DNA from 4 places in the Pseudomonas sp. H3_C08 genome. Region 1 is predicted to be linked to each of the others. Evidence: predicted binding sites of a transcription regulator. Region 1 holds the regulator's gene; each other region holds the start of a gene.
What was found. The regulator FliA, encoded in region 1, starts transcription of late flagellar genes. The targets are predictions, from matches to a motif close to CTAAAGTTTNNNNNNNNNNNGCCGNTAA.

Region 1 (4,194 bases):
GCTGGAGCAGCCGGCGCAGGTGCCGAAGCAATCGCCGACTCCAGCGCATCCACGGCAAAGTTGCCCTTGCCATGCAACTGATCGAGCAAGGCTTCGAATTCGTCGTCGGTGATGTCGGAGCTGTCGCCCTTGGCCGGTGCCGCAGGAGCTGCTGCAACTGGCGCAACCGCGTCCACCGCGAACTGGCCCTTGCCGTGCAACTGATCGAGCAAAGACTCGAACTCGGCATCGGTGATTTCATCGCTCGCGGCTTCAGCGGCCGTTTGCGCAGGGGCAGCAGCAGCCGGGGCTTCAGCTTCAGCCTTGACGGCGTTCAGCGAGTCCAGCAGTTGTTCAAATTCGTTATCGGTGATGTCGCCCGACGCGTCGCCTTCGACAACCAGTTCTTCGATCATCTCGGCCACCGGCGATGCCGGGGCGGCATCCGCCGATTGCGGTTCCGCCAGACGCGCCAGGGCGGCCAGCAGTTCCGGGGTGGCAGCGGTGATCGGAGCACGCTCACGAACCTCAGTGAACATGCTGTTCACCGCGTCCAGTGCTTCGAGGACAACGTCCATCAGTTCTGCATCAACGCGACGCTCACCCTTGCGCAGGATGTCGAACACGTTTTCGGCGATGTGACAGCACTCCACCAGCTCGTTGAGCTGAAGGAAGCCGGCGCCCCCTTTTACAGTGTGGAAACCGCGAAAAATTGCGTTGAGCAGATCTGCGTCATCCGGACGGCTTTCCAGCTCGACCAGTTGTTCGGACAGTTGCTCAAGAATCTCGCCGGCCTCAACCAGGAAATCCTGAAGGATCTCTTCATCGGCGCCGAAGCTCATTAATGGGGTGCTCCTACAGGTCTAAAAACCCAAAAAACCTAAAATTCCACAACTCTAGAATCCGAGGCTGGATAACAAATCGTCCACATCGTCCTGACCGGACACAACGTCTTCTCGTTTATCGGCATGAATCTGCGGACCTTCACCCTGCGAGAGATGTTTTTGTGGATCTTTTTCTGCAAGCATCGCGGCGCGGTCATGTTCGATGCCCGCAAAGCGGTCGACCTGACTGGCCATGAGCACGAGTTTGAGCAAATTGCTTTCGACTTCGGTGACCAGTTGGGTCACACGCTTGATCACCTGACCGGTCAGGTCCTGGTAATCCTGGGCCAGCAGGATGTCGTTGAGATTGCTCGACACCGCACGGTTGTCCGTGCTGCTGCGTGACAGAAAACCGTCGACCCGGCGCGCCAGCTCGCGGAACTCTTCAGCCCCGACCTCGCGACGCATGAAGCGACCCCAATCGGCGCTCAAGGTCTGCGCTTCATCAGCCAGACTGTTGACCACCGGCGTGGCGCTTTCCACCAGATCCATGGTGCGGTTGGCCGCGGCTTCTGTCAGCTTGACCACATAGCCCAGACGTTCGGTGGCGTCGGTGATTTGCGACACTTCCTCGGCCTGCGGCATGTTCGGATCGATCTGGAAGTTGACGATCGCACTGTGCAGTTCACGTGTGAGCTTGCCGACTTCCTGGTACAGGCCACGGTCACGGGTCTGATTGAGCTCATGGATCAGTTGCACAGCGTCGCCGAACCTGCCTTTTTCAAGGCTTTCGACCAGTTCGACCGCGTGTTTTTTCAGGGTCGACTCGAAATCGCCCTGTGAAGATTCGTTATGCTCCATAGCTCCCCCGCGCGTTCATCAGCCGATGCGTTCGAAAATCTTCTCGATTTTGTCTTTCAACGCCTGAGCCGTGAAAGGTTTGACTACGTAGCCGTTTACACCAGCCTGAGCGGCTTCAATGATCTGCTCGCGCTTGGCTTCTGCAGTCACCATCAGCACTGGCAGGTGCTTGAGTTTTTCATCGGCACGCACGTGACGCAGCAGGTCGATACCGGTCATGCCCGGCATGTTCCAGTCCGTTACCAGAAAGTCGATGCTTCCGCTGTTGAGCACTGGAATGGCAGTCACGCCATCGTCAGCCTCGACGGTGTTGGTGAACCCAAGATCACGCAGCAGGTTCTTGATGATCCGCCGCATCGTTGAGAAGTCATCAACGATGAGGATTTTCATGTCTTTGTTCAATTCGACCTCCAAGCAGTCTTAAACGCGCCCAGCACCTGGACGCGCCACTTCAATCAATCGGCGCAGCACTCGAAGACTGTCTGGAGCACAACAGAGCAAGACCGGTGCCGTTCATCACCGCACCAGCCTCGTTCGCAGTGTCCCCACACTGCCTTCAGCGCGCTCGCCACTCCCCCAAACGCCCCCGCAAACGGGCCGCGCACTGGCTGTGTAACTGGCTGACCCGCGATTCACTGACGCCAAGGACTTCACCGATCTCCTTGAGGTTCAGCTCTTCGTCGTAGTACAGCGCCAACACCAGTCGCTCACGCTCCGGCAAATTGGCAATCGCGTCCGCCAACGCAGCCTGGAAACGTTCATCTTCCAGATCGCGTGACGGCTCCATATGAGCACTCGCGCCATCCTCGTGCAGCCCTTCGTGTTCGCCGTCCTGCAACAGGTCGTCGAAACTGAACAGGCGACTGCCCAAGGTGTCATTCAAAATCCCGTAGTAATCGTCGAGACTCAATTGGAGTTCGGCCGCAACCTCGTGATCTTTAGCATCACGGCCGGTTTTAGCTTCAATTGAGCGAATCGCGTCGCTGACCATACGGGTATTGCGGTGAACCGAGCGTGGCGCCCAGTCCCCTTTGCGCACTTCGTCGAGCATCGCGCCGCGGATTCGTATGCCCGCGTACGTTTCGAAACTGGCGCCTTTGCTGGCGTCGTATTTGGTCGAGACTTCAAGCAGGCCGATCATCCCGGCCTGGATCAGGTCTTCGACCTGCACACTCGCCGGCAAGCGCGCCAGCAAGTGGTAGGCAATGCGTTTGACCAGTGGCGCGTAACGCTCGATCAGCTCGTACTGCGCGTCACGTGCCGACTTCTTGTAGTAGTTCATACCGCTTGCGGTCATAGCACGGGCCCTGCCGTTTGCTGCACGAGGCGCTCGACGAAAAACTCAAGGTGGCCACGCGGGTTGGCGGGCAGCGGCCAGGTGTCGACCTTCTGCGCGATCGCCTTGAACGCCAGCGCGCACTTGGAACGCGGAAAGGCTTCGTACACCGCGCGCTGCTTCTGCACCGCTTTACGCACGCTTTCGTCGTAAGGCACGGCGCCGACGTATTGTAGGGCCACGTCAAGGAAGCGATCCGTGACCTTGGTCAACTTGGCGAACAGGTTGCGCCCTTCCTGCGGGCTCTGCGCCATGTTGGCGAGGACGCGGAAGCGGTTCATGCCGTAATCGCGGTTGAGCAGTTTGATCAGCGCGTAGGCGTCAGTGATCGAGGTCGGCTCATCGCAGACCACCAGCAACACTTCTTGCGCGGCGCGAACAAAACTGACTACCGAGTCACCAATACCCGCAGCGGTATCGATCACCAGTACATCGAGATTGTCACCGATGTCGCTGAACGCCTGAATCAGGCCGGCATGTTGCGCCGGGCTCAGGTGCACCATGCTCTGGGTGCCGGACGCCGCCGGCACGATGCGAATGCCACCAGGGCCTTGCAACAGCACGTCGCGCAGCTCGCACCGGCCTTCGATGACGTCGGCCAGCGTGCGTTTAGGGGTCAGCCCCAACAATACGTCAACGTTCGCCAGACCCAGGTCGGCGTCCAGCAGCATGACCCGACGGCCAAGCTCTGCCAGCGCCAGCGACAAGTTCACTGACACGTTAGTCTTGCCGACGCCACCTTTGCCGCCGGTCACCGCGATCACCTGTACGGGATGCATGCTGCCCATGTTATTTCTTTACCTTGTCTTGCATAGACGGAGGCCACATTACTGGCTGCGCGTTCACAACCGGAACAATGCATGGCAGACCATCGATGTAGGTACAAAAACTGTTCATGAATACCTCAGCCTACCTGCTTGGTCGGGCTGTGATAGATATCAGCGAACATGTCAGCCATGGCTTCTTCGCTGGGTTCTTCCTGCATTTGCACGCTGACGGCGCGGCTGACCAGTTGATGACGGCGCGGCAGATGCAAATCATCCGGAATCCGTGGGCCATCGGTCAGGTACGCGACCGGCAATTCATGACTGATCGCCAGGCTCAACACTTCGCCAAGGCTGGCCGTTTCATCCAGTTTAGTCAGGATGCAGCCGGCAAGCCCGCAACGCTTGTAACTGTGATAAGCGGCGGTTA
Region 2 (4,194 bases), 1.7 Mb from region 1:
TGCTCGCTGGACACCTGACTGGCGTTCATCGTGGTCACCGCTTCCCGCGAACCGATCTGCAACGACGTGATCATTTTGTGGATCTCTTCCGCCGACTCCTGGGTGCGATGGGCAAGGTTTCGCACCTCGTCCGCCACCACGGCAAAACCACGTCCGGCTTCACCGGCACGCGCCGCTTCGATCGCGGCGTTAAGTGCCAACAGGTTGGTCTGTTGCGAAATCCCTTTGATCACATCGAGGATGTGGCCGATGTTGTCGGTGCTGGCGTTCAGGGTTTCGATCTGCGTGCACGACAGGCTGATCTTCTGCGACAACTCGGTCATCGCTTGAATCGTCTGCTCGACCACCTGACGCCCGTCATCGGCCTGCTCGCTGGCGCCGCTGGCGTGCTGCGAAGCATCGGCGGCGTTGCGCGCAATTTCCTGTGTGGCGGCACCCAGTTCGTTGATCGCCGCAGCGACGCTGTTGGTGCGCGCGCTTTGCTCGTCAGAACCGACGATCGAGGCGTTGGACGATGCCATCACCCGTTGCGACAAGTCATGCACATGACGGGTGGCGGAAGACACTTCGGAAATCGACGCGTGAATACGCTCAACGAACTGGTTGAACGCGCTGCCCAATTCACCGAACTCGTCTTTGCTCTCGACCACCAGGCGGCGGGTCAGGTCGCCTTCGCCCTGAGCGATATCCTGCATCGCACGGCCCATGGTGGTCAGCGGACGCATCAACACATTGATCAACAGGCTCAGCAGCAAGGCAATGGCCGCCACGGCCACGAACATCGCAATCAGTGCCGAGGTGCGGAATTGGCTGAGTGCTGCGTAGGCCTTGTCGCGGTCGATCGACAGACCGATGTACCACTGCGCATTCGGCAGATCGCTGACCGGGGTAAACGACAGAATACGTTCCTGACCGTTGAGCACCACGTTCTGGTTGCCCTTCTCGATGCGTACGCTGGTGTTTGGGTAGATGTCTTTCAGGTTTTTCATGACCTGATCCTTGTCCGGGCTAACGATCACCTGACCGTCGGCGCTAACCAGGAATGCATGGCCGAGGCCACCGAAGTCCACCGAGTTGATGATCTTCACCAGGGTTTCCAGGCTCAGGTCACCCCCGACGACGCCGAGCAGTTCACCGTTCTTTTTCACCGGCATGGCGATGGTCACCACCAGCCCGCCGACAGCAGCCATGTACGGCGGCGTCAGCATGGTTTTGTCAGCTACCACGGCCTGCTTGTACCAAGGGCGCTGACGCGGGTCATAGCCGTCCGGCATCTTCGCGTCAGGACGCTGGGTGAACACACCGTTGGCCTGACCGACGTAGGTGAACTGGAAGTTCGAGGTGAAGGCCGGTTGATCGACCAGGCCCGGGAAGTCCGCGTCCTTACCCTGATGGGCAACGTTCTGCGCGAGGTTTTCCAGCACCAGGATCCGCCCGCTCATCCAGTTCTGCACGCTGCTGGCGGTCAGATCACCGGCCTGCTGCACGGAAGACTGGAGGTTCTGGCGAATGGTGTTTCGCTGCAGATAGTCGTTGTAGAGGGTGAACAGCGCGAACGCCAGGACCACGACGCCCGAGGCGGCCAACAGGATTTTATGGCTGAACTTGAGATTCATTTCATGGGACTTCTTATGCCAAAAGTGGGGATGCGTTCCGGATGCAACATTCCATGTACAGTGCAGGCAGCGTTCTACTAGCCGCTCTACTTTGGTGCACGCATGTCTCACCAGTCTGTCGGCACGTGTCGGAGAAATCTTAGGGCCATACAGGAAATGGATGGTATTTCTGCCAGATTCCCGCCCAACGGCGTGCCAGAGCGTTCGTCACGGTGTTTCCGGAGCAACGTTCCGGCGGCAGTTTCAAATCCTGCAACCCTTTTTCCTGTGCATAAAAAAGCCAGCCCCTGATGTCTCAGGGGCTGGCTTTGTCGTTTCTTTATCTGATCCTGAAATGACAAAACCCCCGTCCGCGTTAGCAGACAGGGGTTTCGGAATTCAATCTTGACGATGACCTACTCTCACATGGGGAAACCCCACACTACCATCGGCGATGCATCGTTTCACTTCTGAGTTCGGGATGGGATCAGGTGGTTCCAACGCTCTATGGTCGTCAAGAAATTCTGTATCTGGCCCGTCAACACGGTAACGAGCCAGCAAAAACAGTTACTTCTACTAAAACAAAACCCCAACTGCTTTCGCAATTGGGGTTTCGGAATTTAATCTTGACGATGACCTACTCTCACATGGGGAAACCCCACACTACCATCGGCGATGCATCGTTTCACTGCTGAGTTCGGGATGGGATCAGGTGGTTCCAACGCTCTATGGTCGTCAAGAAATTCGGGTACTGACTCGTGACCTTGTGGCCTCGCTTCAGCAAATTGGGTATGTGACAGCTTTCGGTGTTTGTGAACATCGAACTTTCGGTTCGTTTCGTCTTCACACACCGCAATCTGGTCTCTTCGACGCAAATTGCTTGGGTGTTATATGGTCAAGCCTCACGGGCAATTAGTATTGGTTAGCTCAACGCCTCACAGCGCTTACACACCCAACCTATCAACGTCGTAGTCTTCGACGGCCCTTCAGGGAACTCAAGGTTCCAGTGAGATCTCATCTTGAGGCAAGTTTCCCGCTTAGATGCTTTCAGCGGTTATCTTTCCCGAACATAGCTACCCGGCAATGCCACTGGCGTGACAACCGGAACACCAGAGGTTCGTCCACTCCGGTCCTCTCGTACTAGGAGCAGCCCCTCTCAAATCTCAAACGTCCACGGCAGATAGGGACCGAACTGTCTCACGACGTTCTAAACCCAGCTCGCGTACCACTTTAAATGGCGAACAGCCATACCCTTGGGACCGGCTTCAGCCCCAGGATGTGATGAGCCGACATCGAGGTGCCAAACACCGCCGTCGATATGAACTCTTGGGCGGTATCAGCCTGTTATCCCCGGAGTACCTTTTATCCGTTGAGCGATGGCCCTTCCATACAGAACCACCGGATCACTAAGACCTACTTTCGTACCTGCTCGACGTGTCTGTCTCGCAGTCAAGCGCGCTTTTGCCTTTATACTCTACGACCGATTTCCGACCGGTCTGAGCGCACCTTCGTACTCCTCCGTTACTCTTTAGGAGGAGACCGCCCCAGTCAAACTACCCACCATACACTGTCCTCGATCCGGATAACGGACCTGAGTTAGAACCTCAAAGTTGCCAGGGTGGTATTTCAAGGATGGCTCCACGCGAACTGGCGTCCACGCTTCAAAGCCTCCCACCTATCCTACACAAGCAAATTCAAAGTCCAGTGCAAAGCTATAGTAAAGGTTCACGGGGTCTTTCCGTCTAGCCGCGGATACACTGCATCTTCACAGCGATTTCAATTTCACTGAGTCTCGGGTGGAGACAGCGCCGCCATCGTTACGCCATTCGTGCAGGTCGGAACTTACCCGACAAGGAATTTCGCTACCTTAGGACCGTTATAGTTACGGCCGCCGTTTACCGGGGCTTCGATCAAGAGCTTCGCGTTAGCTAACCCCATCAATTAACCTTCCGGCACCGGGCAGGCGTCACACCCTATACGTCCACTTTCGTGTTTGCAGAGTGCTGTGTTTTTAATAAACAGTCGCAGCGGCCTGGTATCTTCGACCGGCATGAGCTTACGGAGCAAGTCCTTCACCCTCACCGGCGCACCTTCTCCCGAAGTTACGGTGCCATTTTGCCTAGTTCCTTCACCCGAGTTCTCTCAAGCGCCTTGGTATTCTCTACCCAACCACCTGTGTCGGTTTGGGGTACGGTTCCTGGTTACCTGAAGCTTAGAAGCTTTTCTTGGAAGCATGGCATCAACCACTTCGTGTTCTAAAAGAACACTCGTCATCAGCTCTCGGCCTTAAGATCCCGGATTTACCTAAGATCTCAGCCTACCACCTTAAACTTGGACAACCAACGCCAAGCTGGCCTAGCCTTCTCCGTCCCTCCATCGCAATAACCAGAAGTACAGGAATATTAACCTGTTTTCCATCGACTACGCTTTTCAGCCTCGCCTTAGGGACCGACTAACCCTGCGTCGATTAACGTTGCGCAGGAAACCTTGGTCTTTCGGCGTGGGTGTTTTTCACACCCATTGTCGTTACTCATGTCAGCATTCGCACTTCTGATACCTCCAGCAAGCTTCTCAACTCACCTTCACAGGCTTACAGAAC
Region 3 (4,194 bases), 3.0 Mb from region 1:
TGCTGCTTTGATCCGGTCGACTACCCGGGATGCCAGGTCATCAGGACGGAACTTGGCCAAAAAGTCATCGGCACCGACTTTCTTGACCATCGCCTGATTGAATACCCCCGACAACGAAGTATGCAGGATGATATGAAGCTTTTGCATGCGTGCGTCGCCGCGGATTTCCGCCGTCAGGGTGTACCCGTCCATCTCCGGCATCTCGATGTCGGAAATCATCATCAGGAACTCTTCTTCCGGCTTCTTGCCCTCATCGACCAGCTTGCGCAGGTAATCCAGCGCCTGTTTGCCGTCGTTCAGCGCCACCACTTCGACCCCGATTGTCTGCAGACAACGCGTGACCTGCTTGCGCGCCACCGACGAGTCATCGACCGTCAAGACACGCAATGACAGTGCCTTGGTCTGGGTCTCGACATCGACCACGCCCACCGAAATCGCTTCCGGTGTCGGCGCAACTTCCGCCAGCACTTTCTCGACGTCGATGATTTCGACTAACTGATTGTCCACCCGAGTCACAGCCGTCAGGTAGTGATCGCGCCCCGTGCCCTTGGGCGGCGGATGAATCTCTTCCCAGTTCATGTTGACGATGCGCTCCACCGAGCGGACCAGGAAACCCTGGGTCTTGGTGTTGTACTCCGTGATGATCACGAACGGATTGTTCTTGTCCTTCAACGCTCCGGAACCGGTGGCCATTGCCAGATCAAGGATCGGAATGGTCGCCCCCCGGATATTTGCCACCCCGCACACGACAGGACTGGACTTGGGCATCAACGTCAGCGACGGGCACTGCAACACTTCCCGCACCTTGAACACGTTGATTCCGTAGAGCTGCTGACCGTCGAGACGGAACAACAACAGCTCCAGGCGATTCTGCCCCACCAGTTGCGTGCGCTGGTTCACCGAATCCATTACACCAGCCATGCCCAGACTCCTACACCAACGCCAAGTGTTGTTGCGACGCACATTCATTGCTAAACGGCACGGCGCTTGCTTTTTAACTCGTATGAACGCTCAAACGACATTTTTCCGACACCTGACCTCCCGCGCTCGCAAAAGCCTTTGCGCGATGTCCGCCGTCTGCTGCTTTTTCGCTGGCAGCCCTGCCATTGCTGATGCGGTTACCTTGCCTGACATGCTTATCGGCGTCACTCAGGGCTTTCTTGAGTTCACCGTAGAAGACTATCTGGCCACCAGTCAAACGGAAGGCCGCTACGAGATCGAAGTAAACCAGCTCGACCCCCGTATGCGCATGCCTATGTGCGACAAGGAATTGACAGCGACTTTGGAGAGTCCGGCACGTCCGCTGGGCCGGGTTACCGTGAAGGTCCGCTGTGAGGGCGCCTCGCCCTGGACTGTGTTCGTGCCCGCTCAAGTCCGCCTGTTTCGCGAGATTGTGACAACCACCCGACCGCTGAAACGTGCAGGGATCATCGAACCCCAGGACGTGACCCTGCGTGAACGCGACGTGAGCACGATCAACCAAGGCTTTCTGACCTCGGTAGACGAAGCGATCGGGCAGAAATTAACCCGACCAACGGTAGCCGATCAGGTCATTACTCTGGTCCATCTGGAACAGGCGGAAGTCATTCGCAAGGGTGATCAAGTGGTCATCACTGCCCGCAGCGGCACGCTCGCCGTGCGCATGCCCGGTGAAGCGCTGGCCAATGGCGGTTTGAAAGAACAGATCCGGGTGAAAAACCTCAACTCGCAACGGGTCATCAAGGCGCAAGTCACCGCGCCCGGCCAAGTGGAAGTGGCGATGTAGAAAACTGGCGCTGACCCCGGCTGTTCCCTAAACTGTGCCGCAGCAGGACACGCGCCGGCGCATGCAAGGCTCATTGTAAATGTGCCTAAAGTTTTCCAGGGGATGGCCGAAAACATGGCAAGCGTCCAAATTCCCAGAGGTTTTTATCATGGTCATCGATTTCAGCCGTTTGAACAGCTCCTCGTCACTTACGGGCAGTACACGTACCAGCAACGCCAAGGAAACCGCCGAAACCGGCACCTCCGCGCCGCTGAATACCCAGGCCGAACCGGCCAGTACCGCAAAAAGCGGGGAATCGGTACACCTCAGCAATGAGGCTCAACAGTTGCAGAAGGTCACTGACAAGCTGCGCGATCAGCCTGCTGTCGACAAAGCCCGTGTGGCCGAGTTGAAAGCCGCGATTGCCGATGGCAGCTATAAAGTCGACAGCAACCGTGTAGCCAGCAAACTGCTCAACTTCGAAGCCCAGCGCTAGGCTTTTGCCGGCGCCAGGCTTTTGGACGCTTAAAACCCAAGGCCAGCCATGCACGACACTAATTTATTGCAATTGATCAACGACGACTTTGCTCCAGCTCAACAATTGCTGGAGCTGCTGCAAACCGAATCCCTCGCGTTGCACGGTCGCGACATGCCCTTGCTGGAAAACATTCTGGCGCATAAACAGGCATTGATCATTCTGCTTGAACAGCATGGCCGCAAGCGCAGTGAAATCCTCGCCAGCCTCAACCTGCCGACTGATCGTGCGGGTCTTGAGCAACTGGCTGGCCAGTCGAGCATTGGCGACCAGTTGCTGAGCCAGGGCGATGCCCTGACCGATCTGATCGCTCAATGCCAGGCGGCCAACCTCAAGAATGGCCAGTCGATCCAGATCCAGCAGGCCGCCACGGCCAATCAGCTGAAGATCCTCACCGGCGGTGAAGCGCCAGCGCTTTATAACGCCAGCGGTACATTTGCCAAACCCGCCACACCGCGTCCGCTCAGCCAGGCATGAGCCGTTGATGCGCCAGCTCTATCAACCCGCGAAACATGCTGGCAAAATGCTGGCTAGTCGTCATATTTTGTCTGGAGATTGATAAACCGTGTCCAACGCCCTCAGCGCGGATGATGCTCCGCAGCCCCCTAAGGTGCTTACCACGCCACTGGAAATCTCCAGCAACCTGCGCCAGCTGCAAGAAAGCCACGATCCGCTGATCATCACCTTTCATGAGCGCAGCCAGCGCTTCCAGAGCTATCTGATCAAAGTCGACCGCGACAGCGCTACGATCGCACTGGACGAGATGATCCCGCGTGATGGCGAACGCTTCCTGCAGGCCGGTGAGCCATTCAAGGTTGAAGGTTTTCATGAAGGCGTGCGCATCGCCTGGGAATGCACCGGCACGCTGAATATCGAAGAATCCGAGGGTGATCGTTTCTACACCGGCGCACTGCCGACTGAAGTGGTTTACCACCAGCGCCGCAATGCCTTCCGCGCGGCACTGAAACTGACCGATCTGGTCAGCGTTGAACTGGGCGGCGAAAAACTCAAGGCGCCAATCAACGGCAAACTGCTGGATATCTCCGCGACCGGCTGCAAGCTGCGTTTCGAAGGTGATATCACCGACCGCCTGCAATTGGGCCAGGTTTATGACCGCTTGATCGCCCCGCCGCTGTTCGGCAACCAGCCGATCTCCGTCGAATTGCGCTATCTGCATTTCGAAGAAAAACTCAACATCACCTTTGCCGGTCTGCGTTTCCACAACATCAGTGGCCAGGCTGCGCGCAACGTTGAGCGTTTCGTGTATCAGTTGCAACGTGAAGCACGCCGTTTCGACAAAGACGATCTCTGATTCGTTGCGGCCAATAAAAAGGGCAGTCCTTGGCGGGACTGCCCTTTTTTTATGCGCGGTGTTTTTGTTCAGCTCAGGGTCTGCCGCCACTGAGATCAGGCGCGGGTTTATCGGTATCCGGTTCGACTTCTGCCGCAGGCTCTGACTGAGTATCAGCTTCAGGCTCGGGACTTGCCGGCGCCTGCACAGGGTCTTGCACCATCTGCTCCTGCACCACCTGCTCGTCTACCCGAGGATCAAGGGCCGCCACCAGCGGTGAGCTGGACATGCTGTCCGGCATGGCCACGTGATGCAGCGGCGCGTCGTCGACCTGATGCAGATTGGTCACCGCTTTCGGCCGGATCCGCCACACCAGCACCAACGCGAAGAAGCTGAAGAACGCATACAGGCTCTGGCTGCCAAACAGCTTCATCAACACGCCCGCAAGCAACGGCCCGATGCTCGCGCCGACACCATAAGTCACCAGGAGCATCGCCGTCAGCGACACGCGGCGATCACCTTCCACATGGTCATTGGAGAATGCCACCGCCAGTGGGTACAGACAGAACTGCACCAGTGAACACAGGAAACCAACCCCGAACAACACCTCCAGCGGAACCTGCG
Region 4 (4,194 bases), 3.1 Mb from region 1:
CGGCCCCACCACCGGCGGCGACTTTACCGCTATCGGCAGTCGCGCCCGTGCTGGCGGTTGCTGAGGTAGACGTGTCGTCAGCAACGTCGCTAATCGACGTTTTGCTGGTGGGTGTGCTGAGAGTCTGATTGATCGAAACAGACGTGATGCTGACCATGGAAATACTCCAATGCCGGTTATAGATAACCGGTCATCGACCACGGCCGCCTCAATTTGAGATCGACTGTGTACCGACTCGGTATCCGAACCGGTACACGGTCGTTTGCGTCAGGCACTCAGACGCGCGGTGACTTCGTTCAGCTCCCCCGACAGACTGTGCAGGTTCTGACTCGCGCTTTCGGTGCGCTGCACGTTGTCGAGGTTGGTGCTGGCGATCGAGGTGATCTCGGTGAGGTTGCGCGAGATGTCCTCGGCCACCGAGGTCTGCTCTTCGGCGGCGGTAGCAATCTGACGGTTCATGTCGCGGATCGCCTCCACCGCGTGGGTGATGCGCTCCAGCATCGCGCCGGCCTGGGTCACCTGCTCGACGCTTTCATCACTGCGCGTCTGGCCGCTGTCGATGGCTTGCGCCGCGTCCACCGCGCCGGTCTGCACGCTCTGGATGATCTGGTTGATCTCGATGATTGACTCGGCGGTGCGTTGTGCGAGGTTGCGTACTTCATCGGCGACCACGGCAAAACCACGCCCGGCCTCACCGGCGCGCGCCGCTTCAATGGCCGCGTTCAATGCCAGCAGGTTGGTCTGTTCGGCGATGCCGCGAATCACTTCCAGCACTTTGCCGATGCGGCCGCTGTCGGCTTCCAGACGACGGATCACCGTGGCGGTATTGGCGATTTCGCCGCGCATCTGGGTGATCGAGTGGATGGTGCTCTGCATGACCTTTTCACCCTGCTGGGCGGACTGGTCGGCATCGTCGGCCGCACGCGCAGCATCAGCGGCGTGACGCGCCACTTCCTGGGCGGTGGCGGACATTTCGTTCATCGCCGTGGCCACTTGATCGGTGCGATTGAATTGTTCGTTGGTGCCGCCGGCCATGGTCGTGGCGATCGCATTCAACTCGCCACTGGCGCTATCCAGATCGCTGGCGCTGCGTTGCAAACGGGTGAAGGTTTCGGCGAGGAAATCGCGCAAGGTGTTGGCGGCGGCGGCGAGGTTGCCCAGCTCATCCTGGCGGTCGCTGACCACGCGCTCGGCGAGTTTGCCGCGACTCAACTGGGTCACGTAATCGATCAGTTTGCGAATCGGTTCGACCAGGTTACGGTTGACCAGCCACAGGCTCAACAAGCCGATCAGCAGACCCGACGCGAGCATCACCAGCAGCCCCAGCCACACGGTGCGATCAGCCTCGGCACTGATCAGCGCCGACTGCGCGGTGCCTTGCTTGCGCAACTCGGCGACCAGCTCGCTCATCTGATCGCTGGCGGCGCGGTCGACGCCTTTGACCGCCGCATCACCAGCCGTCGGATCACCACCGGCAGCCACGTAGGCATCGCGGCCCTTCTGGTAGGCAGCGCCGAGCAGACGATGTTCTTCACGCAGACGTTCGATGCGGTTTTTCAGGCTCGGATCGAGGCCTTTCTGGCTGGCCAGTTCACCGAGAATGTTCTGCACATCGCGCTGACGATCCTCGAACTGACCCCAATATTTGGCCAGATCCGCCGGCTGCTTGCCGCGCAGCAGAACGTTTTTCCATTCCTGCACCTGCACCTTGAATTGCAGGTTGGCCTCGTCGATCAATTGCGAAGTGTGCAAGGGACCGGCGATCAACTGGCTGTAACTCTGCACGCCGTTGGAGAGGAAATGAAAACAGGCCAGGGCAATCAACAGCACCGCCAGCAGGCTGCCGCTCAGCAGGGCGAGAATTTGCGCTCTCAGGGATTTTTGCAGCATCAAAAGATACTCAGGACAAGGATGAGGCACGCCCGGTAAGGCGTGAAATTTTGCCGGACATCCCTGTCGGCACGCCTTGGCTCATGGCCAAGCGCGCGCAACGTAACCCAAGTGTGATCGGCACGCCAGAGCGCCTCTTGAAGAAAATCCGACCATCGGTAAGTCGCTGATTTGACGTCACTTTGCCGTCACATAAACGTCATGTGACATTGCGATGATGCGGCTCAGTGAACCTGCCATTTACGCACCGACGCCCCCTCCTCGCAGCGAGCCTTCATGAACCACAGCCTCGATATCAGCCATCGCGATCCCGATCTGTTTGGCCTGCTCTACGGCTACCGCTTCCTGCCCGGTGAACGTGGCCGCGAAGTCGATTCCGCCACGGCGTTGCGCTGTTTGCAGGACGACAGCGACAGTGGCGAATTTCTTTGGCTGCACCTCAATCTGGCGCACGCGGCGTGCGAGCGCTGGATGAAAAGTCATCTGCAATTGCCCGAAGAGTTTTTCGAGGCGTTGCATGAAGGCTCGCGGTCGACGCGCATCGAGCATGTCGACTCGGCGTTGCTGGCGGTGGTCAACGATGTCGTGTTCAACCTCAGCAGCATGGTCTCCTCGGACGTGTCGACGCTGTGGGTCTGTGTGCGCAGCAAACTGATCGTCAGTGCGCGTCTGCAACCGCTGCACTCGGTGGATAAATTGCGCTCGTCGGTGAAAGCCGGCGAGCGCTTTCGTTCGCCATCGGAATTGCTCGTGCATCTGCTGCGCGATCAGGGTGAAGTGCTGACGCAGATTGTGCGCAAGACCAGCATGAGCGTCGATCAAGTCGAGGACGAATTGCTCTCCTCCCGGCTGTCGACCAACCGTGCCGAACTCGGTGCCAATCGCCGCGTGTTGGTGCGTTTACAACGGCTGCTGGCGCTGGAGCCGGGCTCTTTGCTGCGTCTGCTCAACCGGCCGCCGCCCTGGTTGCAAAAGGAAGACGTCAAGGAGTTGCGCAAATCCACCGAGGAGTTTGCGCTGATCATCAACGACCTCACCGCCCTTGGCGAGCGGATCAAACTGTTGCAGGAAGAGATCGCCGCCAACCTCAACGAACAGAGCAACCGCACGCTGTTCACCCTGACCGTGGTAACGGTACTGGCGCTGCCGATCAACATCATTGCCGGTTTTTTCGGGATGAATGTGGGTGGGGTGCCGTTGTCGCAAGATCCGGAAGGGTTCTGGATTCTGGTTGCACTGGTGGCGACGTTTACCGTGATTGCCGGGCGTTGGGCGTTTCGTAAAAGAGGCGATTACTGACCACAAAACGCATTGCCACCGCAGGCCCAATGTGGGAGCGAGCTTGCTCGCGAAGACGGAGTGTCAGGCTCCATAATTGTCGGATGACACACCGCTTTCGCGAGCAAGCTCGCTCCCACAGGGATCTTCTTCAGTCTTCGGATCAGCGGTGGAGCTAAAACCCCAAACACTGACATGGCGCAGTCTCTCTGTAACATTCTGCAACGATCATGGGCGACATTCCTTCCCTCGCTCAGGATTGTCCGCTCATGGCTACTCCCTCCCTGACCGCCAGCCCCGGGTCCGCCCACAGTGGCTGGCCAGCCCTCGACAAGAAAACCGGCCCGTTTACCTACGTGATCTTTTTCGCCGTGTTGGCGATGGGAATGCTGTTCACCGCCTACAGCCTGATGCACGACATGCACGAACTCGGCACGGTAGTCACCACGTGGACGCCGTTCCTGCTGCTCGGCGTGGCGCTGCTGATTGCCTTGGGTTTCGAGTTCGTCAACGGTTTCCACGACACCGCCAACGCCGTCGCGACGGTGATTTACACCCACTCGCTGCCGCCGAATGTGGCAGTGGTCTGGTCGGGGTTCTTCAACTTTCTCGGCGTGTTGCTTTCGAGCGGCGCGGTGGCGTTCGGCATCATCGCGTTGCTGCCGGTGGAGTTGATTCTGCAGGTCGGTTCGTCTGCCGGTTTCTCGATGATTTTCGCCCTGCTGATCGCGGCGATCCTGTGGAACCTCGGCACCTGGTGGCTCGGTTTGCCGGCATCGTCTTCGCACACGCTGATCGGTTCGATCATCGGCGTCGGCGTGGCCAATGCCTTGATGCACGGCCGCGACGGCACAAGCGGTGTCGATTGGGCGCAGGCGACCAAGATCGGTTACGCCTTGCTCCTGTCGCCACTGGTGGGGTTCGGCTGCGCGGCGCTGTTGCTGCTGGCGCTGCGTGCATTCGTGAAGAATCGCGCGCTGTACAAGGCCCCTAAAGGCAACACCCCGCCGCCGTGGTGGATTCGCG

Region 2: a site for FliA is predicted at 1,732-1,759, ahead of AB4N74_RS24545 (methyl-accepting chemotaxis protein). Genes of this name have one in related genera too.
Region 3: a site for FliA is predicted at 1,851-1,878, ahead of flgM (flagellar biosynthesis anti-sigma factor FlgM). Genes of this name have one in related genera too.
Region 4: a site for FliA is predicted at 2,005-2,032, ahead of AB4N74_RS16705 (methyl-accepting chemotaxis protein). Genes of this name have one in related genera too.

Annotation. Positions count from the first base shown of each region.
Region 1 is NZ_CP162803.1:537,892-542,085, reverse strand. Features, by position in the region: gene AB4N74_RS02585 (chemotaxis protein CheA) at 1-821, opposite strand, end outside; gene AB4N74_RS02580 (protein phosphatase CheZ) at 876-1,664, opposite strand; gene AB4N74_RS02575 (chemotaxis response regulator CheY) at 1,683-2,054, opposite strand; gene fliA (RNA polymerase sigma factor FliA) at 2,221-2,961, opposite strand; gene fleN (flagellar synthesis regulator FleN) at 2,958-3,788, opposite strand; gene flhF (flagellar biosynthesis protein FlhF) at 3,905-4,194, opposite strand, start outside.
Region 2 is NZ_CP162803.1:5,353,393-5,357,586, reverse strand. Features, by position in the region: gene AB4N74_RS24545 (methyl-accepting chemotaxis protein) at 1-1,616, opposite strand, end outside; rRNA gene rrf (5S ribosomal RNA) at 1,999-2,114, opposite strand; rRNA gene rrf (5S ribosomal RNA) at 2,220-2,335, opposite strand; rRNA gene AB4N74_RS24530 (23S ribosomal RNA) at 2,487-4,194, opposite strand, start outside.
Region 3 is NZ_CP162803.1:3,574,621-3,578,814, forward strand. Features, by position in the region: gene AB4N74_RS16350 (chemotaxis protein CheV) at 1-921, opposite strand, end outside; gene flgA (flagellar basal body P-ring formation chaperone FlgA) at 1,004-1,765, shown strand; gene flgM (flagellar biosynthesis anti-sigma factor FlgM) at 1,914-2,240, shown strand; gene AB4N74_RS16365 (flagella synthesis protein FlgN) at 2,289-2,756, shown strand; gene AB4N74_RS16370 (flagellar brake protein) at 2,845-3,591, shown strand; gene AB4N74_RS16375 (MFS transporter) at 3,665-4,194, opposite strand, start outside.
Region 4 is NZ_CP162803.1:3,646,997-3,651,190, forward strand. Features, by position in the region: gene AB4N74_RS16700 (hypothetical protein) at 1-157, opposite strand, end outside; gene AB4N74_RS16705 (methyl-accepting chemotaxis protein) at 268-1,893, opposite strand; gene AB4N74_RS16710 (transporter) at 2,167-3,189, shown strand; gene AB4N74_RS16715 (inorganic phosphate transporter) at 3,438-4,194, shown strand, end outside.